2 regions of the Variovorax sp. V213 genome follow, and region 2 is predicted to be linked to the other one. Evidence: predicted binding sites of a transcription regulator. Region 2 holds the regulator's gene; the other holds the start of a gene.
The links. The regulator sigma-54, encoded in region 2, starts transcription at its own class of promoters, with help from an activator protein. The targets are predictions, from matches to a motif close to TGGCANGNAANCTGCTTT.
Positions count from the first base shown of each region.

Region 1: ACAM55_RS07560 (CmpA/NrtA family ABC transporter substrate-binding protein) is a predicted target of sigma-54. The motif match lies at 7,474-7,491, and genes of this name have one in related genera.

Region 1 is NZ_AP028664.1:1,563,162-1,574,406, reverse strand. It holds gene pnp (polyribonucleotide nucleotidyltransferase) at 1-366, opposite strand, end outside; gene rpsO (30S ribosomal protein S15) at 583-849, opposite strand; gene ACAM55_RS07590 (pyridoxal phosphate-dependent aminotransferase) at 1,077-2,237, opposite strand; gene ACAM55_RS07585 (branched-chain amino acid ABC transporter substrate-binding protein) at 2,249-3,538, opposite strand; gene ACAM55_RS07580 (Hsp20/alpha crystallin family protein) at 3,660-4,031, shown strand; gene ACAM55_RS07575 (alpha/beta hydrolase-fold protein) at 4,221-4,979, shown strand; gene tsaD (tRNA (adenosine(37)-N6)-threonylcarbamoyltransferase complex transferase subunit TsaD) at 4,915-5,976, opposite strand; gene ACAM55_RS07565 (nitrate- and nitrite sensing domain-containing protein) at 6,053-7,333, shown strand; gene ACAM55_RS07560 (CmpA/NrtA family ABC transporter substrate-binding protein) at 7,677-8,921, shown strand; gene ntrB (nitrate ABC transporter permease) at 8,935-9,873, shown strand; gene ACAM55_RS07550 (ABC transporter ATP-binding protein) at 9,870-10,679, shown strand; gene ACAM55_RS07545 (ANTAR domain-containing protein) at 10,705-11,245, opposite strand, start outside.
Region 2 is NZ_AP028664.1:4,692,256-4,703,500, forward strand. It holds gene ACAM55_RS22180 (cytochrome b) at 1-12, shown strand, start outside; gene ACAM55_RS22185 (YceI family protein) at 24-602, shown strand; gene ACAM55_RS22190 (YceI family protein) at 661-1,293, shown strand; gene ACAM55_RS22195 (hypothetical protein) at 1,354-1,479, shown strand; gene ACAM55_RS22200 (phospholipase D family protein) at 1,481-3,085, opposite strand; gene rpoN (RNA polymerase factor sigma-54) at 3,096-4,691, opposite strand; gene lptB (LPS export ABC transporter ATP-binding protein) at 4,709-5,503, opposite strand; gene lptA (lipopolysaccharide transport periplasmic protein LptA) at 5,500-6,228, opposite strand; gene ACAM55_RS22220 (thiol:disulfide interchange protein DsbA/DsbL) at 6,383-7,030, opposite strand; gene ACAM55_RS22225 (SPOR domain-containing protein) at 7,203-7,940, opposite strand; gene argS (arginine--tRNA ligase) at 7,948-9,633, opposite strand; gene ACAM55_RS22235 (PsiF family protein) at 9,764-10,228, shown strand; gene ACAM55_RS22240 (spermidine synthase) at 10,300-11,245, opposite strand, start outside.

The sequences.
Region 1 (11,245 bases), 2.2 Mb from region 2:
GAGCGACAGCGTGTGGATGACCACGTGCACTTCGTTCAGGAAGCCCTCGGGGAACAGCGGGCGGATCGGACGGTCGATCAGGCGGCTGGTCAGGGTTTCGTGTTCGCTGGGCTTGGCTTCGCGCTTGAAGAAGCTGCCGGGAATCTTGCCCGCGGCGTAGGTCTTCTCGATGTAGTCGACGGTCAGCGGGAAGAAGTCCTGGCCCGGCTTGGCGGTCTTGGAGGCCACCACGGTCGCGAGGATCACGGTGCCGTCGATGTCGACCACCACGGCGCCGCTGGCTTGGCGGGCGATTTCACCCGTTTCCATGACGACGGTCTTGTCGCCCCACTGGAAGGACTTGGTGACTTTGTTGAAGAGGCTCATGTTTTGCTCCTGTTTTGATAGCGAAACACCTGTATTCGGTACAGGTTCCGCAGGGACGGAGGCTTCTCAGAACACGATGCCATTCCAGCGAAGCTCGGCGGGAACTTCATTGGAATGACACAGCTTCGCTCTGTTTTGGCACTCCGAAAGTGGATCGCGAAGTAAAAAACGCCTGAGCTAGCGGACTAACCCAGGCGTTTTTTCATGCGATTCGGTTTACTTGCGCAGACCCAGCTTGGCGATCAGCGCGGTATAGCGGTCGGCGTCCTTGGACTTGAGGTAGTCCAGGAGCTTGCGGCGGCGGCTCACCATGCGCAGCAGGCCGCGACGGCCATGGTGGTCCTTGGCGTGCGTCTTGAAGTGGGGGGTGAGCTCGTTGATACGGGCGGTCAGCAGTGCAACTTGCACTTCGGGGCTGCCGGTGTCGTTGGCGGCGCGGGCGTTGTCCTTGACGACTTCGGCCTTGATGGAGGCTGCGATCATGTTGAGTTTCCTTGTTCCGGGATGTTTGACTTGCGGTGAGCGCTGGAACTACCCTCACCGTGCGCCTTGCGGCATGCAAAGCCATGGGATTATAACCCTCCCCCGATCTCGCTCACTTCGTGTAGCTCGTTCCCCCTCAAGGGGGCAACACCGGCGGCCCGGCAAAGCCGGTTCCGCGGTGTTTCCCGAACGGCCCTGGCTTCGCCGGGCGCGATTTTGGCAGGCGCCTATTTCTGGGCGGCAAGCCAGGTTTTGAGGCGCTCCACGCCCTGCACTAGGCGCTGTGGGTCTTTGGAGGCAAAGCACCAGCGCAACCAGCCTTGGGCTTCCGGGGCGAAGGCGTTGCCGGGAGCGAGGCCGAGGCCGGCTTCGACGACCAGGCGCTTGGCCAGGGCGAGGGAGTCGCCGAAGCCTTCGAGGCGGAAGAAGGCGTACATGCCGCCCTTGGCGGGGGTCACCTGCACGCCGGGCAGTGCGGCCAGGAGGGGCACCAGGGTGTCGCGGCACTGCTTCAGATGGGCCACCACGCGGGGTGTGATCTCGGCGGTGTGCTCGATGGCGGCGACGGCGGCGCGCTGGGTGAAGACGCTGGCGCAGGAGGTGTTGAACTCGATCAGCTTGCCGATGCCCTCGACCAGCGCGGGCGGCAGCACGAGCCAGCCCAGGCGCCAGCCGGTCATGAGAAAGCTCTTCGAAAAGCTGTGCGTCACCACCAGCCGATCGTCGGGCCTGGAAATATCGAGGAAGCTGGGGGCGCAGCCATTCGACGTGGATTCAAAGTAAAGGCGCTCGTACACCTCGTCGGCCAGGATCCAGGTGCCGGTTTCGCGGCAGTGGTCGAGCACAGCCTGCTGCTCTTCGCGCGTCATGGTCCAGCCGGTGGGGTTGTTGGGCGCATTGACGATCAGCAGCTTCGTCTTCGGCGTGACCGCCTTGCGCAGCGCGGCCAGGTCGAGCGTCCATTCGCCGTTGGCAGGCACCAGCGACACGGTGCGCACGTGGGCGCCGAGGATCGCGGGCTGCGCCGTGAGGTTGGGCCACACCGGCGTGACCGCGACCACCTCGTCGCCCGCATCGACCAGCGCCTGAACCGCGAGCATCAGCGCGCTGACGCCGCCGGAGGTGACGGCAATGCGCGACGCATCGACCGCCGGATGCAGCATGCTGGTGTAGCGCGCGATGGCCTCGCGCAGTTCGGGCAGGCCGAGGTTGTGCGCATAGAAGGTTTCGCCGCGCTGCAACGAATCGATGGCCGCCTGGCGGATCACCTCGGGCGTGACCTCGTCGCTTTCGCCGAACCAGAACGCGAGCACGTCGTCGCGGCCGAGCCCGGCATTGGCAACCTCGCGGATCTTGGAGGCTTCGAGGTTGTGAATGGCTTCGCGCATGTCTTCTTTTCCTAGATTCTTTTCATTTTGCAGCTGGTCGGCAGTTCGGCGCGTTCGGGTGCAATCGTCTTGATCACGCGAAAGCCGTAGCCCGAGCCTTCGACATCGAACTGCACACCCGGCCGGCCCTGTTTGTCCATCACGCCGACCACGAGCTGCTGCTGAAACTGGTGGTCGGCCGCGCGCATGCGGCCGCGCTGTCCGTAGAGGCTCACGTCGGCCTGCTCGAGTGCACGCGCCACGGCCACCGCTTCGACACTGCCCGCGCGCTCGATCGATTGCGCCAGCGACTCCACGAGCAGCTGCATGCGCATGTGCACGTAGTCGTCAGCCGGCTTCGGAAAGCGCGCGCGGAAGGCGCGGTAGAACGCCTCGGACTGCACGGTCTGCACGTTGGGCAGCCAGTCGGCCACCGCGATCACGCGGCCGATGCCGGCATCGCCGATGGCCGCGGGCGCACCGAGCGCGTTGCCATAGAAGGTATAGAACGTGCCGTTGAATCCGGCTTCGCGCGCCGCCTTCACCAGCAGCGTGAGGTCGTTGCCCCAGTTGCCGGTGAACACCGCCTGCGCGCCACTCGCGAGGATCTTGCTGGCATAGGGCGCGAAATCCTTCACCCGGCCCATCGGGTGCAGTTCGTCCCCGACGATTTCCACGTCTGGCCGTTGCACGCCCAGCTGGCGCTTCGATTCGCGCAGCACCGCCTGGCCGAAGCTGTAGTCCTGCCCGATGAGATACGCGCGCTTGAGCGCCGCATCGTCCTTCACCACCTCCATCAGCGCAGCCACGCGCATGTCGGCATGGGCGTCGAAGCGAAAGTGCCAGAAGCTGCAGCGCTCGTTGGTGAGCACCGGATCGACGGCCGCGTAGTTGAGAAAGATCACGCGCCGCGAAGGATCGCGATCGTTGTTCTTCTCGATGGCATCGACCAGCGCCGCGGCGGTGGCCGAGGAGTTGCCCTGCAGCACGATGCGCGCACCATCGTCCATGGCCGCGCGCAATGCCGACAGCGCCTCTTCGTTCTGCCCCTTGCTGTCGTAGCGGTCAAGCTGCAGCGGCCGTGCCCCGCCAGGCAGCTTGATGCCGCCGCGCGCATTCACGCGCTCCACGGCCCACAGCAGGTTGCGGAAGACCGCCTCGCCGGTGTTGGCAAACGGGCCGCTCATGCTTTCGATCAACGCAAGGCGAATGGGCGCGGGTGCTGCGGACGGCGTCTGCGCCTGCGCGGCAAAGGGCGCTGCGCATAGCGCCAGCACCGCAAATTTCAAGGCCTTGCGACGCCAAATAAAGGGGGGATTCATTGTCTTGAAACGGGTGCGGCCATGCCTAGATGGGTGTCAAGCGGCACTCAGGATTGAATGGCCGCGCAGTGTAAGGGACACACATTCCTTGTCCCCATTGTGTTCATTCAGGAGTTCTCACATGTTTTTCGCACCCACCCTTCGCACGGCCCGCTTCGCTCCCCGTTCGTACGACCGCGCCTTCGAGCGCTTCGTCAACGAAGCCTTCGCCGGAGCAAGCCGCTCGCCGCTCGTCGAACAGGACGACAAGAGCTGGACCCTTTCCCTCGATGTGCCGGGCCTCTCGCGCGAAGACCTCACGATCGGCATCGAAGGTGCCGTGGTCCGCATCGACAGCAAGGCCGAGGCCAAGCGCCAGTTCAAGGCCGCCTACGAACTGCCGCTGGACATCGAAGTGGCCTCGAGCGAAGCCAAGCTCGAGAATGGCGTGCTCACGCTGAAGCTCGGCAAAAAAGTGCCAGCCAGCCAGATCTCGGCGTTGCAGATCAACTGAGTTTGCAAAGCCCACGAGAGGAAAGTGTCGTTAACTTTTGTTTTTGACTTTATTCGCACTCCCTATTCACAATAGGGCAGCGGATAACGTCACATGATGTGACGTTTTCACATTTTTCTTCTTCGTGGGCGTCTCGCAAGCGCACCGAATCCTTGCGGTGCGGATTCGGGTGCCCCCTCAAGGCACACCATGATCACGCACCTCAAGCCAGCCAAAGACAATGAACGGTCCGAGACGCTCCTGGTCTTCCTGCCGGGCGCTTATCTGAAACCCGACGAATTCGAGCGCGAAGGCTTCATCAGCGCCGTCCGGGAGCGCCACCTGGCCGCCGATTCGCTGCTGGTGGATGCCGACGTTTCCTACTACTACGACCAGACGCTCAGCGAGCGCCTGCATGCGGACGTCATCGAACCGCAGCGGGCCAAGGGCTACAAGTCGATCTGGCTCGTGGGCATTTCCATCGGCGGCTTCGGCGCGCTGATCCATGAACTGTCCAGGCCAGGCTCGGTCGACGGCATCGTCGCGCTGGCCCCCTATCTGGGGCGGCGCGTTCTCGGCGCCGAAATCCTCAAGGCTGGCGGCCTGCGCGCGTGGCAGGCCCCCACCGGCCCGCAGCCCGACGAGGAAGTCGACCGCAAGCTGTGGCCGTGGTTCAAGCAATACCTGGAACCCCAGCAAGCCCAGAGGCTGCCGAAGCTGTATCTCGGCTTTGGCCTGGACGACCGCTTTGCCAGCAACCACAAGCTGCTGGCCGATGCCTTGCCCGAAGGCCGCGTCTTCACGACCGAAGGCGGCCACGACTGGCCGCAGTGGCGCCAGCTGTGGCGCAACATGCTCGACGTGCTGCCGGTGCCCTCGCTCGGCCGCTCACCGCGTCCTGCGGCTAGGCGGGCACCTGCGAGGGTGTCCCGGGTGCCATCAGCGACGTCATGGGCCATCGCGGCTTGACGTCGAAGGCATAACGCTCGCTGGCCTGCGCCAGGCCCGACTGCAGCCGCATGGCGGCCGCCATGGCGATCATCGCGCCGTTGTCGGTGCACAGATGCAGTTCCGGATAGTGCACGCGCACGCCGCGTTTCGCACAGGCGGCGTTCAATTGCTCGCGCAGGCTTCGGTTCGCCCCCACCCCGCCAGCCACGACGAGCCGCTTGAGGCCGGTCTGCTCGAGCGCCGCCATCGACTTCTTCAGCAGCACCTCGACGATCGCCGCCTGCGTCGACGCGGCAAGGTCCGCCTTGTTCGCTTCGAGCGCGGTGCCGAGCTTCTTGGCCTGCGTCAGCACGGCGGTCTTCAGCCCGGCGAAGGAGAAATCCAGATCGCCGCTGTGCAGAAGCGGCCGCGGCAGCTTGAAGGCGGTGGCGCTGCCCTTTTCCGCCAGCTTGGCCAGCCAGGGGCCGCCCGGATACGGCAGGCCCATGAGCTTGGCGCTCTTGTCGAAGGCCTCGCCGGCCGCATCGTCGATGGTTTCGCCCAGGAGCTCGTAGCGCCCGACGCCATCGACCCGCATCAGCTGCGTATGCCCACCCGACACGAGCAGTGCCACGAACGGAAATTCCGGCGGATCCGCACTCAGGAACGGCGACAGCAAGTGGCCTTCGAGGTGATGCACGCCGAGCACCGGCTTGCCGAGCGCCGCGCCCAATGCGCAGGCCACGCCCGCCCCCACCAGCAAGGCGCCGGCGAGGCCTGGCCCGCGCGTGTAGGCGACCACGTCGATTTCGGCCAGCGAGCGCCCCGCCTCGGCCAGCACGGTTTCGGTCAGCGGCAGCACGCGGCGGATGTGGTCGCGGCTGGCCAGTTCGGGCACCACGCCGCCATAGGCCTGGTGCATGGCGATCTGGCTGTGCAGGGCGTGCGCGCGCAGCAGCGGCAGCGCGTTGCCGTGCGATTCGACCAGCGCCACGCCGGTTTCGTCGCAGGAGGATTCGATTCCCAGGAGAAGCATCCTGCGAGTGTAGGCGGGGCGCAAATCCCGCACGGCACGGATGTTGCAGCACACCTGTCGCCCTCCCTTTCCCCTCATGAAATCCGGACTGAGTTTTCTGATCGCCGCCAGAAAGTGCGAAATCGACGAGCTGGACCAGCTCGCGCGCACCAGCGACCTGGTCGGCCTGATCGCGCGGCTCGTTCATGCGCTGCAGCGGGAGCGCGGCATGTCCAACGTCTTTCTCGCCTCGCGAGGCGTCCGCTTCGCCGACCAGCGCGATCCTCAGATTGCCGAATGCCTGGCGCTCGAACAGGCGGTACGCGCTGGATTCGACCAGCTCCAGACCGAGGCGCGTCCTGGAGCCACCGCCGGCAACAGCGCCCGCCTCTTCAGCCGCATTGCCTGGGTGCTTCCGGGGTTCGACGGCCTGCCTGCCCTTCGCCGCCGCGTCGGCGCGCTCGAGCTGACGCCCGCGCAGGCCACCGCGGCATTCGCCAAGCTCGTCGCCGGCTTGCTGGCCGTGGTGTTCGAAGCGGCCGACGGCGCCACCGACCCCGAAATCTCGCGCCTCCTGGTCGCGATGTTCAATTTCATGCAGGGCAAGGAATTCGCAGGCCAGGAGCGCGCGTTTGGCGCCGCCTCGCTGGCCGTGGGGCGCCGCGACGAGGCACAGCGCCAGCAATGGCTGCATCTCATCGAGCTGCAGGAGCGCTGCTTCCAGGTCTTTATCGATTTCTCCAGCAGCAGCGTGCTGGCGCTCTGGCATCACAGCCAGTCCGACGCGGCCACGGCCGAGATCGAGCGCATGCGCCGGATGAGCGTGACCTCGGCCCAGGCGGCTTCGGCCGCCGTACCCGACCCCCGGTTGAGCCAGGCGTGGTTCGACAGCTGCACGCGCCGCATCGACACCATGAAGACCGTCGAGGACCGCCTGGCCACCGACCTGCGCGAGCTCTGCGCCCGCAAGACCACGCAGGCGCGCAGCGAATTGCAGAAGTACGAGGAGGTGCTTGGCACCCTGGCGCCCCAAACCGAAGGCGCGGCCTTCTTCGACGACGCCGACACCCAGGCCACCGAGCCCGCCCAGTACGGCCGGCACCTGGAGCGCTCGGTGCTCGACATGGTTCAGGAGCAATCGCGCCGCCTGCAGGCCATGAGCGACGAGCTCGAGACCGTGCGGGCCTCGCTCAATGAGCGCAAGCTGGTCGAGCGTGCCAAGGGCCTGCTGATGGCGCACCGGCGGATGACCGAGGGCGAAGCCCACAAGATGCTGCTCAAGACAGCCATGAACCAGAAGCGCCGGCTCGTCGACGTGGCCGAGTCGATGCTCGCCATGGCCGACTACCTCCCTGTGGCCGAGCCGTCCCAACGCTGAAGAAACGGGCACGGGCGTTCGAATTGGTGCGGCGCACAACATTCGTGCACGGAACCGACTTTCCGGCCCAGCCCACCGTGCCGCACACCGGCAGCCGCTCTTCTGCTGCCTATTTGATAGCACCTGAGGGCCCGAAAAGCTGGCATACAGTTTGCTGAAGTAGTACATGGACCCAAGGGTCCCAGGCAGGCAGCACCCAACGGCGGGTGTTTGTCGACCGACATCGGACAAAGGCGTCCCCATCCCGCAAGGGCTCGTTTTCGAGCAGCCCTTGCGCGGTGCGGACGCCTTTTTTGTTTTTTGCTTTTCCTTTTTTGTCTGTCCTTCAACCGGAGCCCGTCACATGACCGACCTGCTGAAAACCCGCCTCAGCCGCCGCCGCGTACTGCAAGCCGCCGCCATTGGCGCCGTGGGAATCGATCCCGCGCTGCGCGCCGCCGTCTGGGCCCAGGGCTCCGACAAGCCGGAGAAGGAGGAAGTGAAGATCGGCTTCATCCCGCTGACCGATTGCGCCAGCGTGGTGATGGCTTCGGTGCTCGGCATCGACAAGAAGTATGGCGTGAAGATCGTGCCCAGCAAGGAAGCCAGCTGGGCCGGCGTGCGCGACAAGCTGGTCAACGGCGAGCTCGACATGGCACACGTGCTGTACGGCCTCGTCTACGGCGTGCACCTGGGCCTGAGCGGCCCCAAGAAGGACATGGCCGTGCTCATGACCCTGAACAACAACGGCCAGGCCATCACGCTGTCGAAGAAGCTCGCCGACAAGGGTGCGGTGGATGCCGCCTCGCTCGCCAAGCTCATCGCCGGCGAAAAGCGCGAATACACCTTTGCCCAGACCTTCCCCACGGGCACCCACGCGATGTGGCTCTACTACTGGCTGGCTTCCGCGGGCATCGACCCGTTCAAGGACGTCAAGAACATCACGGTGCCGCCTCCGCAGATGGTGGCCAACATGCGCGTCGGCAACATGGACGGCTACTGCGTGGGCGAGCCCTGGGGCCAGCGCGCGATCATGGACGGCATCGGCGTGACGGCCATCACGACGCAGGACATCTGGAAGGACCACCCCGAAAAGGTGCTCGGCACCACGGGCGACTTCGTCAAGAAATATCCCAACACGGCGCGCGCCGTCACCGCGGCCATCATCGAGGCCGGCAAGTGGATCGACACGGGCCTTCAGAACAAGAACAAGATGGCCGAGACCATCGCCGACAAGAGCTACGTGAACACCAGCGTGGACGCCATCAACCAGCGCATCCTGGGCCGCTACGTCAACGGCATGGGCAAGAGCTGGGACGACCCCAACCACATGAAGTTCTACAACGGCGGCGCCGTGACCTTCCCCTACCTGTCGGACGGCATGTGGTTCCTCACGCAGCACAAGCGCTGGGGCCTGCTGAAGGAGCACCCCGACTACCTGAAGGTGGCCACCGAGATCAACCGCATCGACATCTACAAGCAGGCCGCCGCCGCCACGCAAACGCCAGTACCCAAGGACCCGATGCGCAGCAGCAAGCTGTTCGACGGCACCGTGTGGGACGGCAAGGATCCGAAGAAGTACGCCGAGTCTTTCAAGCTGCATGCCTGAGGAGAAACACATCATGGTCAGCGCTGTATTCCATTCGCCCCTGGACGCCTCTCTTCCTCTATCGCGTGCGGCAGAGGGCCGGAGCGAGGCCGTGGCCCGCACCGAAGCGGCCCCTCTTCCCGCCCCTCCTCCTAAAAAGGAAAGGGAACAGAAGCAACGCTCACCCATCGATCTGCGGGCCTTCTGGATGCGCGTGCTGCCGCCGCTCGCCGGCTTCGGCCTGCTGGTGCTGATCTGGGAATTGGTCGCCATGAAAAGCACCACCGGCTTTCCGTCACCGCTGGCCACCTGGCAGCAGGCGCTCACGGTGTTCAGCGACCCGTTCTACAGCAAGGGTCCCAACGACCAGGGCGTGGGCTGGAATGTGCTCTCGTCGCTCCAGCGCGTGGCGCTGGGCTTCGGCCTCGCTGCGGCCGTCGGCATTCCGGCGGGCTTTGCCATCGGGCGCTTCGAATTCCTATCGCGCATGTTCAATCCGCTGATCAGCCTGCTGCGTCCGGTGTCGCCGCTGGCGTGGCTGCCCATTGGCCTGCTGGTGTTCAAGGGTGCCAACCCGGCGGCCATCTGGACCATCTTCATCTGCTCGATCTGGCCGATGGTGATCAATACCGCCGTCGGCGTGCAGCGCGTGCCGAGCGACTACATGAACGTGGCCAAGGTGCTCAACCTCAGCGAATGGAAGATCTTCACCAAGATCCTCTTCCCCGCCGTGCTGCCCTACATGCTGACCGGCGTGCGCCTGGCTGTGGGCACCGCATGGCTGGTGATCGTCGCGGCCGAAATGCTCACCGGCGGCGTCGGCATCGGCTTCTGGGTGTGGGACGAGTGGAACAACCTCAACGTCGCCAACATCATCATCGCGATCTTCGTCATCGGCATCGTCGGCCTGGTGCTGGAGTTCGCGCTCATCAAGCTTGCAACGGCATTCACGTTCGAAGAGGTGAAGTCATGAACGACGATTCGAAGTACATCGAGATCCACGGCGTCGAACAGGCCTTCAAGACGCCCAAGGGGCGCTTCCTGGCGCTGCAGGGCATCAACCTGAACGTGGCCAAGGGCGAGTTCGTCACGCTCATCGGCCATTCGGGCTGCGGCAAGTCGACGCTGCTGAACCTCATTGCCGGCCTGACCACGCCGACAGAAGGCGTGCTGCTGTGCGCGAACCGGGAAATCAAGGGTCCGGGCCCGGAGCGCGCGGTGGTCTTCCAGAACCACTCGCTGCTGCCCTGGCTCACCTGTTTCGAGAACGTGTACCTCGCGGTCGAACGCGTGTTTGCCGCCACCGAAAACAAGGCGCAGCTGCGCGCGCGCACCGATGCGGCGCTCGCGATGGTCGGCCTCACGCCGGCCGCGCAAAAGCGCCCTGGCGAAATATCGGGCGGCATGAAGCAGCGCGTCGGCATTGCACGCGCGCTGTCGATGGAACCCAAGGTGCTGCTGATGGACGAGCCCTTCGGCGCCCTCGATGCGCTCACGCGCGCCAAGCTGCAGGACGAGTTGCTCGCCATCGTGCAAAAGACCCAGAGCACCGTCGTCATGGTCACGCACGACGTGGACGAGGCGGTGCTCTTGAGCGACCGCATCGTGATGCTCACCAACGGCCCTGCCGCCACCATCGGCGAAGTGCTGACGGTCGACATCGCCCGTCCGCGCAATCGTGTCGAACTGGCCGAAGACCCCGTCTACGTGCACGCCCGCAAGGCGGTGATCGACTTCCTTTATACGCGCCAGGCGCACGTGGAGAAGGTTGCAGCCTGATACAACAGGCGCCGCACAACCGGAGTCAGGACATGATGACTTGCAGGCTGTGCTCGTACCAGGCTGTGAGGCGCTCGAAGGTGTCCACCAGCGCTTCGCTGGAACGCACCAGTGTCGCCCGGCCCTCGGGACTGTCGAGCGCCTGCACGCCGCCCACCAGGTGCAGCCATTCGTCGCGCGCGGCAACCAGCGCAGCGCGGATCTCGGGTGAGCTGAGGGGCGCGCGCTCCAGTTCGCCCAGCGCGGCCTCGAACTCGTTCATGGTCGGCAGCAGCCGGCCGCGCGAAGCCTCTGCCGCAATGGTCGAAGCGAGCAAGGCGTCTTTCGCCAGGCGCTGCGCGCGCATGCGCTGGCGGCCGCAGATGTTCACGATGCGCAGCGCGCGCCGCGCGCCGGAGGCTTCCAGCGCGTCCGTCATGGCCTCGGCGGCCGACAGCAAGGCCTCGCCACGCGCATCGATCTCGGCCAGCCCCTCGGGCACCGGCCGCGCGGCCAGCAAGGCGGCCAATCCATCCCAGGCCGTCCGCACCTCGCCCAGCGCCTGCACGCCGGACGCGCCCAGATCC
Region 2 (11,245 bases):
GCGCCACGCTAGGAATCCGCCAGATGAACCGAGTCTTCCGTCTCTTTCTCGCGGCCGCCGCGTTCGCCGCCCTGTCGCCCGCGGGCGCCGAGCCCGCAACGGCGACCCGGCTCGTGGCCGACAAGAGCCAGATCGCCTTCGTCAGCAAGCAGATGGGCGTGCCGGTGGAAGGCACGTTCAAGAAGTTCGACGCGCAGGTGGCATTCGACCCGCGGAAGCCCGAAGGCGGCACCGTCGCGCTGCAGATCGACACGGCGAGCGCATCGCTCGGCGTGCCGATGAGCGACGCCGAACTGCCCAAGGCCCCGTGGTTCGACACCGGACATTTTCCGCAGGCCAGCTTCCAGTCGAGCGCCATCAAGGCGCTGGGCGAAGGCCGGTTCGAGATGGCGGGCAAGCTCACCATCAAGAACATTTCGCGGCAGGTCACGGTGCCGGTGACCATTGCGCCATCGGGCGGCTACGCGGTGGCCACCGGAAGCTTTACGATCCAGCGGCTCGACTACAAGGTGGGCGACGGCGAATGGACCGACACCTCGGTGATCGGCAACGACGTGCAGGTTCGCTTCAAGTTCACGCTCGCTGGCCTCGGTCCGCTTTGAGCCGCCGCTTTTCTTTCTTTTTTTCGATTTCGTTTTCACGCCAAGCACGCCCATTGCCATGAAGAAGCTCTTCCTCGCTGCCGCGCTGTCTGCAGCGACCATTGCCACTCCCGCCCCGGCGCAGGAGTACACGGCACCGCCCGTCGCCGCCAGGCCCGCGGGCGGCCCGGTGAAGAACGCCAGCTACGTGATCGACCCGACCCACACCTTCGTGATGTACGAGATGGGGCACTACGGCACCACCACCAACCGCGGCCGCTTCAGCACCAAGGACGGTTCGGTGCAGATCGACGGCACCGGCAGCAGCGGCAGGGTCGACATCACGATGGACATCAGCTCCATCAACACCGGCGTCGACCTGCTCAACCGCCACGTGCAAAGCAAGGATTTCTTCAACGTGGCCGAGTTTCCGACCGGCCGCTTCGTGGCGGACCGCATCGAATTCAACGGCGACAAGGTGGTCGACGTGCCGGGCACGCTCACGCTGATGGGCCAGACCAAACCGGTCACACTCAAGGCCGTGCGCTTCAACTGCTACCTGAACCCGCTCATCAACCGCCAGGTCTGCGGCGGCGACTTCGAGACCACGGTGCAGCGCAGCGACTGGGGCATCACCTGGGGCTTGAACTTCGGCTTCGAGAACAAGGTGAAGCTGCTGGTGCAGGTCGAAGCCGTCAACGTGCAGCAATAACCAAGAAATCATGACCGACATCACGGTTGCACTGCTGGGCATCGCGGGCGCGATGGTGGCGTGTTTGCGATTGCGGCGGCGCTGCGGTCGGCCTACCTGCGCTACAAGGCCTGGATCGACCGCGCGGCCGGCGGCGTGATGGTGCTGCTGGGCCTCAAGCTGCTGTCGGGCGTGCGCGCAAGCTGAGCTAAAGCAGGCTCTCGGGCGTGAGCGGCGCCAGCAGCTCGAGCATGGCGCGGCCCCAGAAATCGGAGTCGGGCTCCTCGTTCAGCACGGTGGTCTTGCCGGCCTCCTCGCTGATCCACTCGATGCGCGATGGGTTGCCGCCCTCGGCAAAGCGCAAGCGGTAGGCGCCCTGCTGCTTGAGCACGTCGATGAGCTTGAGCGCCTGCTGCGCCATCTCGGGGCTGCGGATGAAAAGGCCGATCTCGGTGTTGTGCGTTTCGGAGCGCGGATCGAAATTCATCGAGCCGACGAAAAGTACCTGCCGGTCGATGACGGCCGACTTGGCATGCAGCCGGCCGACCGAGGTGCCGAAGAGGCCGAGCCGCACGCTGCGGCGGGTGCGCGTGGTGCTGAGCTCGTACAGGTCGGCGCCCAGCTTCAGCATGTCCGGCCGGTAGCGGCGGTAGGCGGTGTGGACCAGGGGCTCGTCGGTGGCGGCGAGCGAATTGGTGATCACGCTGATCTTCACGTTGCGACGGCGGATCTCGCGCATCACCTCCAGGCCGGCCTCGCCCGGAATCAGGTAGGGCGAGACGATGGTCACTTCGGAGCGCGCGCGGCGCATCTGCTCGACCACGTTGTAGCGCACGCTGTCGACGTCGAGCAGCGGCACGCCGCCGTACGACGCCGTCTTGCCGATCACGCGGTCGGGCGAATCGGCGTAGGCCTCGGCAAGGGCCCAGATCAGGCCGAGCTTGCCAGTGGCAAGGTCCTCGGCCATCGGGCTGTAGCCCAGCAGGTCGTTGGGGGCGGGCCGAGGCGGCGGCGGCGTGGTGTCGGGGCCGGTGGCGGCTTCGAAGCGCTTTTGCAACTCTTCGCGCGGCACACCGGTGGCCACCACCGACTGGATGGGCCGCACGTAGGCGCTGTTCCAGTACTGGTCGAACAGGGTGCCGAGGCGCGGCACCAGCGCACCGGTCACGAAGGTGTCGAGATCGAGAAAATTCTCGCCCGCCGTGCGCCTGAAGTACTGGTTGCCGATGTTGCGGCCGCCCGCCACCGCCATGGCGCCGTCGGCAATGAAGAGCTTGTTGTGCATGCGCCGGTTGACGCGGCTGAAGTCGAAGAGCGAGGCCGCGAAGCGCTTGAGCAGGCTGCCGCGCCCGGCCGGAAACGGGTTGAAGAGGCGCAACTCGACGTTCGGCGTGGCGGCAAGGCCGAGCAGCAGTTCGTCCTCGCCCGAGGTGTAGAGGTCGTCCATCAGCAGCCGCACGCGAACGCCGCGCCCGGCGGCGTCGCGCAGGGTGCGCAGCAGGTAGCGGCCGGTCTCGTCGTTCTCGATCTGGTAGTACTGCACGTCGAGCGTGCGCTGGGCGCGCCGCGCGAGCTGGATGCGCGTGTCGAAGGCGAAGTCGCCGCCCGGCATCAGGCGAAAACCGCTGAGGTCGGGGTCGGGCTGCGCGGCCAGGGCGATCTTGCCGAGCGCGGTGTCGGCCGACACGGCCATGGCCCTGGTGGGTGGGCGCGGCGCTTCGTCGGGCAGGGTGGCGCAGCCGGCAAGCAGCAGCGCCGCCGCCATGGCGAAGACCCAATGCCCACAGCGCGACAGCAGGCGGCGACCGGCCATCGACGGCTTTCTACAACGCCTTGCGCAGGTTGGCGGGCGCGATGCGCAGCGCCTCGCGGTACTTGGCCACGGTGCGGCGCGCGCATTCGATGCCCTGCTCCTTGAGCATCTCGGAAATCTGGCTGTCGGACAGCGGTTTCTTGATGCTCTCGGAACTCACGAACTGCTTGATCAGCGCGCGCACCGCGGTGCTCGATGCATTGCCGCCGGTCTCGGTGCCGAGCGCTGAGCCGAAGAAGTACTTGAGCTCGACCGTGCCGAAGGGCGTGGCCATGTACTTGGCGGTGGTCACGCGCGAGATGGTCGATTCGTGCAGGCCGAGCTCGTCGGCGATCTCGCGCAGCACCAGCGGCCGCATCGCGAGCTCGCCGTGCACGAAGTAGCTTTTCTGCCGCTCGACGATGGCGTTGCTGACGCGCAGGATGGTGTCGAAGCGCTGCTGGATGTTCTTGATGAACCAGCGCGCCTCCTGCAGCCGCTGCGACAGCGCCTGGCTGCCCTCGCCCTTGTGCGACTTGAGCGCGCCGGCGTAGATGTCGTGCACGCGCAGCCGCGGCATCACCTCGGGGTTGAGCATGACGCGGAACTTGACGTTGGTGCCGCGGCCGATCTTGGTGACGATCACGTCGGGGATCACGATGTTGCGCTCGACGTCGACAAAACGGCGGCCCGGCTTGGGCTCCAGGCGCGCGATGATCTGCAGCGCCGAGCGCACCAGGTCTTCGTTGGTGCGGGTGAGCGTGGCCAGGCGCTTGAAGTCGCGCCGCGCGAGCAGCTCCATCGGCTGCTTGCAGATGGCAATGGCGGTCTTGCGGACCAGGGCATGCTCTTCGGTTTCGTCTTCGCTCGCGAGCGCGCGCAGCTGGATGCCGAGGCATTCGCCCAGGTCGCGCGCGCCGACACCGGCCGGCTCCAGGCTCTGCAGCAGGCCGAGCGCCACCTGGAAGTGATGCACCAGTTCGTCGAACTGGTCGTTGTCGTCGCCCGCGAGGCCCGAGGCCAGCGCCGGCAGCGAATCTTCGAGGTAGCCGTCGTCGTTGAGCGATTCGATCAGGAAGCGCAGCGCGGCGCTGTCGTTCTCGTTGAGCCGGAGGCTGAGCGCCTGCCGGTGCAGGAAGGACTGCAGCGACTCCTGGCTGCGCGCGAGTTCGGTGGCGTCGGCGCGCTCGTCGTCGCCAAGATTGTTCTGGCGCGCGGGGGCGTCGCTGCCCCACTCGCTGTCGTCCGGCGCCATGTCGACGGTGCCGTCGCCCTCCCAGTCGGGCTCGCGCTCGGTGGCGTCGGCGGCGGGAATGTCGGTGTCGGCCGCCGCGGTGGTTTCGCTGGATGTGGTGGCCGCGCTGCTCGTCGGGGCCGAGGCGAAGTCGCTCTCGCCGGCCTCGCCCGACGACTCATCGCGCGGCACCGGGGTATCGATGGCATCGAGGCCGAATTCCTCGCGCGCCGCTTCTTCCGCGGTGCGTTCGAGGAACGGGTTCTCGTCCAGCATCTGCTCGACCTCCTGGCTCAGTTCGAGCGTGGAGAGCTGCAGCAGCCGGATCGACTGCTGCAGCTGGGGCGTGAGCGCCAGATGCTGCGAGACGCGAAGGGACAGCCCTTGCTTCATGGAGACCGACTCCTCCCTTACATCCGGAAGTGCTCGCCGAGGTACACCCTGCGTACTTCGGCGTTGTCGACGATCTCCGAGGGCGTGCCTTGTGCCAGCACATGCCCGTCGCTGATGATGAACGCGTGATCGCAGATGCCCAGCGTTTCACGCACGTTGTGGTCGGTGATGAGCACGCCGATGCCGCGTTCTTTCAGGAAGCTGATGATCCGCTGGATCTCGATCACCGCGATCGGGTCGATGCCGGCAAAGGGCTCGTCCAGCAGGATGAAGCGCGGCTGCGTGGCCAGCGCGCGGGCAATTTCGACCCGGCGCCGTTCGCCGCCCGAGAGCGCGAGCGCCGGAGAATCGCGCAGATGATCCACCCGCAGGTCGGCCAGCAGCCCTGAGAGCCGCTCTTCGGTGCGTTGCTTGGACAGGGGGGCGGGCTTGCCATTGCCATCGGGCTCGCGCTGGAGCTCGAGCACGGCGCGCACGTTTTCCTCGACCGTGAGCTTGCGGAAGATGGAGGCTTCCTGCGGCAGGTAGCTCAGGCCCATGCGGGCGCGCCGGTGGATCGGCATGTGCGCAATGGGTTCGCCGTCGATGGTGATCTCGCCAGCATCGGCCCGCACCAGGCCCACGATCATGTAGAACGAGGTGGTCTTGCCGGCGCCGTTGGGGCCCAGAAGCCCGACGACTTCGCCCTTTTGAACGTCTAGCGAGACATCCTTGACGACCTTGCGGCTGCCGTAGCTTTTCTGCAGGCCCCGCACCACCAGGCGGCTGCCCGGCGTGCCGTTGGTATTCTGGATTCCAGCAGCTTCGATCACTTGCGCCCTTCCCCTTCGCCGCCGCCGAGCGTGGTGGTCGAGCGCAGGCCGGCACCGGGTGCCGGCTGGGGCGCCGCTGGCGCGGCCCGTCCGCCGGCCGGAGCCGAGGCGCCTGGCGCGGGCGCCGTGGCGCTCTTGGGCGTCAGGATGGTCTTCACCCGCCCCCCGCCCGCGGGCGCATTCACCCCGGTGTTCGGCGGCACGGTGGAACCGTTGACCGTGTAGGTGTCGTTGCTCTGGTCATAGACAATGAGCGCGCCGCTGCTTTCGTCGTTCGGCGTGGCGCCCAGCAGGCGGCGCATGACGGCATTGCGGATGAACTTGACGTTGTCGGCGCGGCTGTCGTATTCGATGACCTCGGACTCGCCCTCGATCCACTCGTCGGGCGCATTGCGCTTCTGCTTGTAATAGGCCCGCTTGCCGGGAGCCGCCGTGACCACCCCGTACTGGTAGCCCTCGGCGTCCTGCCGCACGTCGATGCGCGCGCCGCGGATGATGATCGTGCCCTTCGTGACCAGCACGTTCCCGGTGAACACGCTCGTCTGCTTGAGGTCGTCATAACGCATCGCGTCGGACTCGATGTTCATCGGCTTGGTGCGGTCGGCCGTCTCGGCCAGGGCGCCCGAGGCGAGACCGGCCAGCAACAGCGCGCCAACGCTCAGGCGAGTCAGGCGGCCGAGGCGGCGAACAAGAGGGGTGGTGTTGGAGTAGGAGTGCAATGTCATAGAGGCACGAAACTTGCTCTGCATTGTATGCGGCAGATGGCGCCAGCCCTGCACGCACGGATGAAAAAGCCCGCCAAAGCGGGCTTGACATCCATCCGGAAACACCGCGAAACCGGCTCCGCCGGCCGCAGGTGATACCCCCCGGAAAAGGGGGTCAGCCCTTCTTGGCTTCGCCGATCAGGAAGTTGGTGACCTGGAGCGCCTTGGTCATGTTGCCGGCCGTTTCGCCGTCCACATACCAGCGGCCGGCAATGGCCAGGGCCGGAACGCCGGCCACCTTGTAGGCGTCGGTCATCTGCGAGGCGCGCTTGGCCTTGCTGGCCACGCCGAACGAGGTGAAGACCTCCTTGAACTTGGCGCCGTCCAGGCCGTTGGCGGTGGCCCAGGCAATGATGTTGGCGTCGCCGTTCACGTTCTGGCGCTGCTTGTGGATCGCGTCGAACACCTTCGGCTGGAATTCGTCGACCTTGCCCAGCGTTTCGAGCGCGTAGTACAGGCGCTGCTTGGCTTCGACGTCGTTGCCCACGAAAGGCACGGGCACGCGGCGGAAGGCCACTTCCTTCGGCACGGTCTTGAGCCAGGCTTCGAGCTGCGGCTCGAAATCGTTGCAGTGCGGGCAGTTGTACGAGAAGAACTCGATCACTTCGATCTTGCCCGCGGGCGCATCGACCGCCACGCGCTTGTCGAGCACCAGGTACTCGGTGCCGGCCTTGGGCACGCGCGCCTGGGCGTGCGCGGTGTTGCCAGCCAGGGAAAGCACCCCGAGCGAGGTGGCGGCCAGCGAAAAATCACGACGTTTCATTGAAAGAGTTCTCCTGTTGGGTACGGCAGACTGAGCCGGCGCGCCGCGCGGAGTTCCCGCATGCGGCTTGCCCAGGACAATCCGGGTCGGCGGCGGCCCGTGCCGCGCGGCGAAGCTTAAAGAATATTCGTGACCGCCGCTCGCGGATGCCGCGGCCGGCGGCTCGTCGATCTCAGCGCTGGACGCGCACCAGCGCCGATTCGAGGCCGCCGCTGTCGAGCCGCTCTTTCAGGCGGTCGGCATCGTCCTTCTTGTTGAACGGGCCCGCGCGCACCCGGTAGACGGTGCGGCCGGCCTGCTCGCGCTCGGTGACGCGGGCCTCGACGCCCATCAACGACAGCTTGGCGCGCTGGGCCTCGGCGTCTTCGGTGGTGCGGAAGGCGCCAGCCTGCACGAAATACATGAACGGATCGGCCCCCGCTGCCCCGCTGTTGCTGCTGGGCGCGGCGGAAGCGGTGGTGGTGCTGCTGCTGCCGCCGGCCCGCGCGCGGGCAAGGTCGCCCAGCGGATCGTTCGACGGCGGCAGCGGATTGGCCTCGGCCGGCACCGGCGCCGGACGCGGGGGCTTTGGAGCCACCACCACGGGCACCGGCGGGGCCGGCGGGGCCGGCGGCGGTGCGGTGGCCGGTGCCACGGCGGTGGTGTCGCCGCCGGCCGGCGCGACGGGTCCGGTGGCAGCCGGCTTGGGTGCGCCGGCCTTGCCCGCCAAGGGCGCGTTGGGGTCCCAATCGCGGTTCTTGCGGGCCTCGGCTTCATCCTGCTCGGCGCCGCCGCGCTGGGTCTTGGTCACGAACGGGATCGGCACCTTGGTCACGTAGACCGCGATGCCCAGCGCGACACCCAACCCCAGCACCAGGCCGACGATGAGCCCGATGACGATGTTGCCGCGTTGTCTGTTTGTCTTCTTCATGGTCATTTCACATCTTGCTCGGCGCACTGACGCCGAGAATCGCGAGGCCATTGTGCAGCACCTGCGCGGTGGCGGCGACAAGCGCGAGCCGCGCCAGCTTGACCGGCTCTTCGTCGACCAGGATGCGCTCGGCGTCGTAGTAGCTGTGGTAGCAGGCCGCCAGTTCGCGCAGGTAGAAAGTGACGTCGTGCGGCGCGAAATCCTTCGCAGCGGCCGTGAGCATGGCGGGGTACTTGGCGAGCAGCAGCATGAGCGCCTGCGCGGCCGGGCTTTCGAGCGGCGACAGGTCGACGTTCTTGAGCACGGCGGGGTCGCCGCCCCAGCCGGCCAGCACCGAGCAGATGCGCGCATGGGCGTACTGCACGTAATACACCGGGTTGTCGTTGTTCTTGGTCACGGCCAGGTCGACGTCGAAGGTGTATTCGGTGTCGGGCTTGCGGCTCAGGAGGAAGAAGCGCACGGCATCGGTGCTGGTCCATTCGATCAGGTCGCGCAAGGTGACGTAGCTGCCCGCGCGCTTGCTGATCTTGACCTCTTCGCCGCCCTTCATCACGCGCACCATGGTGTGCAGCACGTAGTCGGGGTAGCCCGCGGGAATGCCGACGCCAGCGGCCTGGAGCCCGGCGCGCACGCGCGCGATGGTGCCGTGGTGGTCGGTGCCCTGGATGTTGACGACCTTGTGGAAGCCGCGCTCCCACTTGGCGATGTGATAGGCGACGTCAGGCACGAAGTACGTGTACGTACCGTCCTGCTTCTTCATCACGCGGTCCTTGTCGTCGCCGTAGTCGGTCGACCTGAGCCACAGCGCACCGTCCTGCTCGTAGGTCTTGCCGGCAGCCACGAGCTTCTGCACCGCGGCCTCGACGCGACCACTGGTGTACAGGCTGGACTCGAGGTAGTAGTTGTCGAAGCGGACGCGGAAGGCCTGCAGGTCGAGGTCCTGCTCGCGGCGCAGGTAGGCCACCGCGAATTCGCGGATCGAGTCGAGGTCGCTGATGTCGCCGCTCGCGGTGTATTCGCGGTCGTCCGACTTGACGGTTTTCTTTGCCTTGAAGTCTTCGGCGATGTCGGCGATGTAGTCGCCGTTGTAGGCCGGGGCCTTCTCGCCGCTCGGCCATTCGGGGTCGCCGGGCTTGAAGCCGCGGGCGCGCAGCTGGGTGCTGTTGGCCAGCGTCTGGATCTGCACGCCGGCGTCGTTGTAATAGAACTCGCGCCAGACGGTGTCGCCCTGGGAAGCGCGCAGGTTGCAGATGGCGTCGCCCAGCGCGGCCTGGCGGCCGTGGCCGACGTGCAGCGGGCCGGTCGGGTTGGCCGAGACGAACTCGACCAGCACCTTTTCGCCGGTGGCGGGCTGCTGGCCGAAGGCGTCGGCCGCGTTCAGCACCTCGCGCACGATCTGCTGCTTGGCAGAGGTCTTCAGGCGGATGTTCAGAAAGCCGGGGCCGGCGATCTCGATAGCTTCGACCCACTGGCCGAACACGGGGGTGGCGAGCAGCGCGGCGCTGAGCTCTTCGGCCAGTTCGCGGGGCTTGCGCCCGAGCGGCTTGGCGAGTTGCATGGCGGCCGTGCTGGCGAAGTCGCCATGGGCGGCCACTTTGGGCGACTCGAACGCGGCTTTGGAGCCGGCGCCGGGCGAGAGGGATTCGAGCGTGTTCGCGAGCGCCGCGAGCAGCTCCTGTTTGACCAATAGCATCTGCGGATTTTACCGGGGGCAAACCCGGGCCGCGGCGGCGATGGTCATCCGGCGGCCAACGTGGACCGTTAGTGTGAGCAGCCCCGGGGCGGGGCACCTGTCACAACCCAACTTGCGAGGACATATCACCATGAAGAAGCTCCTTTCCCTGATCGCCCTGGGCGCCTGCCTTTCGTTCGGCGCCGCGCAGGCACAAGACAAGGCCCCCGCGCCTGCCGTCGCCCCGGCTGCCAAGGCCCCCGCACCTGCGGTCGCCCCGGCTGCGACACCTGCCACGCCGGCAACGCCCGCCACTCCGGCCATGCCGGCCGCCAAGGCGCCGGCAACTCCAGCAACGCCAGCCACCCCCGCCACGCCGGCGGCCAAGGCCCCGACCGCCCAGCAAAGCAAGATGACGACCTGCAACCAGGAGGCCGGCGACAAGAAGGGCGACGACCGCAAGGCCTTCATGAAGAGCTGCCTGAGCGCCAAGCCCGCCATGACCGCCAAGCAGACGCAGCAGCAAAAAATGAAGACCTGCAATGCCGACCAGAAGGCCAAGACCCTGAAGGGCGATGCCCGCAAGGCTTTCATGAAGGAATGCCTGAGCGCCTGAGCGTCAAGGCCTGATCCTTCCCACAAAGAGCCCCGCACGCGCTTCGCGCCGGCGGGGCTTTTTCATGGGCGCTACTTGAGCACGCCCAGCAGGTTGTTGAAATCGTCGGTCCAGGGGCGGGCGCCTTCCGGCGTCTTGATGGGCGAGGCCACCGCGCGCAGGGGCTTGCGCGCCAGCACGGCCGGATCGCGCGCCACCAGCACCCACTCGGTCGGGTTGAGCCACTTCGAAGCTTCCGCGTCGTCGCTGACGAGCACGGCGTGCAGGCCTTGCAGCTCCGCGATCCGCGCCACCACCGGCGCCAGTTCGAGAAAGCGGTTGGTCACGTGAAAGGCCACGATGCCGTCCGGCTTCATGTGCCGCAGGTACACGTCCATGGCTTGCGCCGTGAGCAGGTGGACCGGGACCGCGTCGCCCGAGAAGGCGTCGACCACGAGCAGGTCGAAGCCCTGCGGCGGCTCGCGTTCCAGCGCCAGCCGCGCATCGCCGAGCACGCGCTCGATGCGCGCGGGGCTGTCGCGCAGAAAGGTGAATTCGCTGTCCGCCAGTTCGAACACCTGCGGATTGATCTCGTAGATGCGATAGACGTCGCCGCTGCGGCCGTAGCTCGCGAGCGTGCCGGCGCCCAGGCCGATCAGCCCGACCCGGCGCGGCCCCGCCGGTGCGGCGGCCATGGCGCGGCCGACGCCCGAGGTGGCGCCATAGTAGGTGGTGGGTTCGCTTCGTCGCGACGGCGCCAGGAACTGCTCGCCATGTTTGATGGAGCCGTGGGACAGCAGGCGCACGTTGTCCGCCGGGTCGGTGCGACGCACGTCGAAAGTGATCAGCGCGCCATAGAAATTGCGCAGCAGGTGGCGCGCGTCCGACCTGTCGCTGCCGATCTGCGCGATCAGGAAGAAGGCGCAGCAGGCCGCCAGCGCCACGCTGGACACCCGCAGCCAGGTGCGCCGGCGCAGAACGGCGGCCGCCGCCAGCGCCGTCAGCATCAGCCCGATGCCCAGTTCGTAGTAGGCCGGC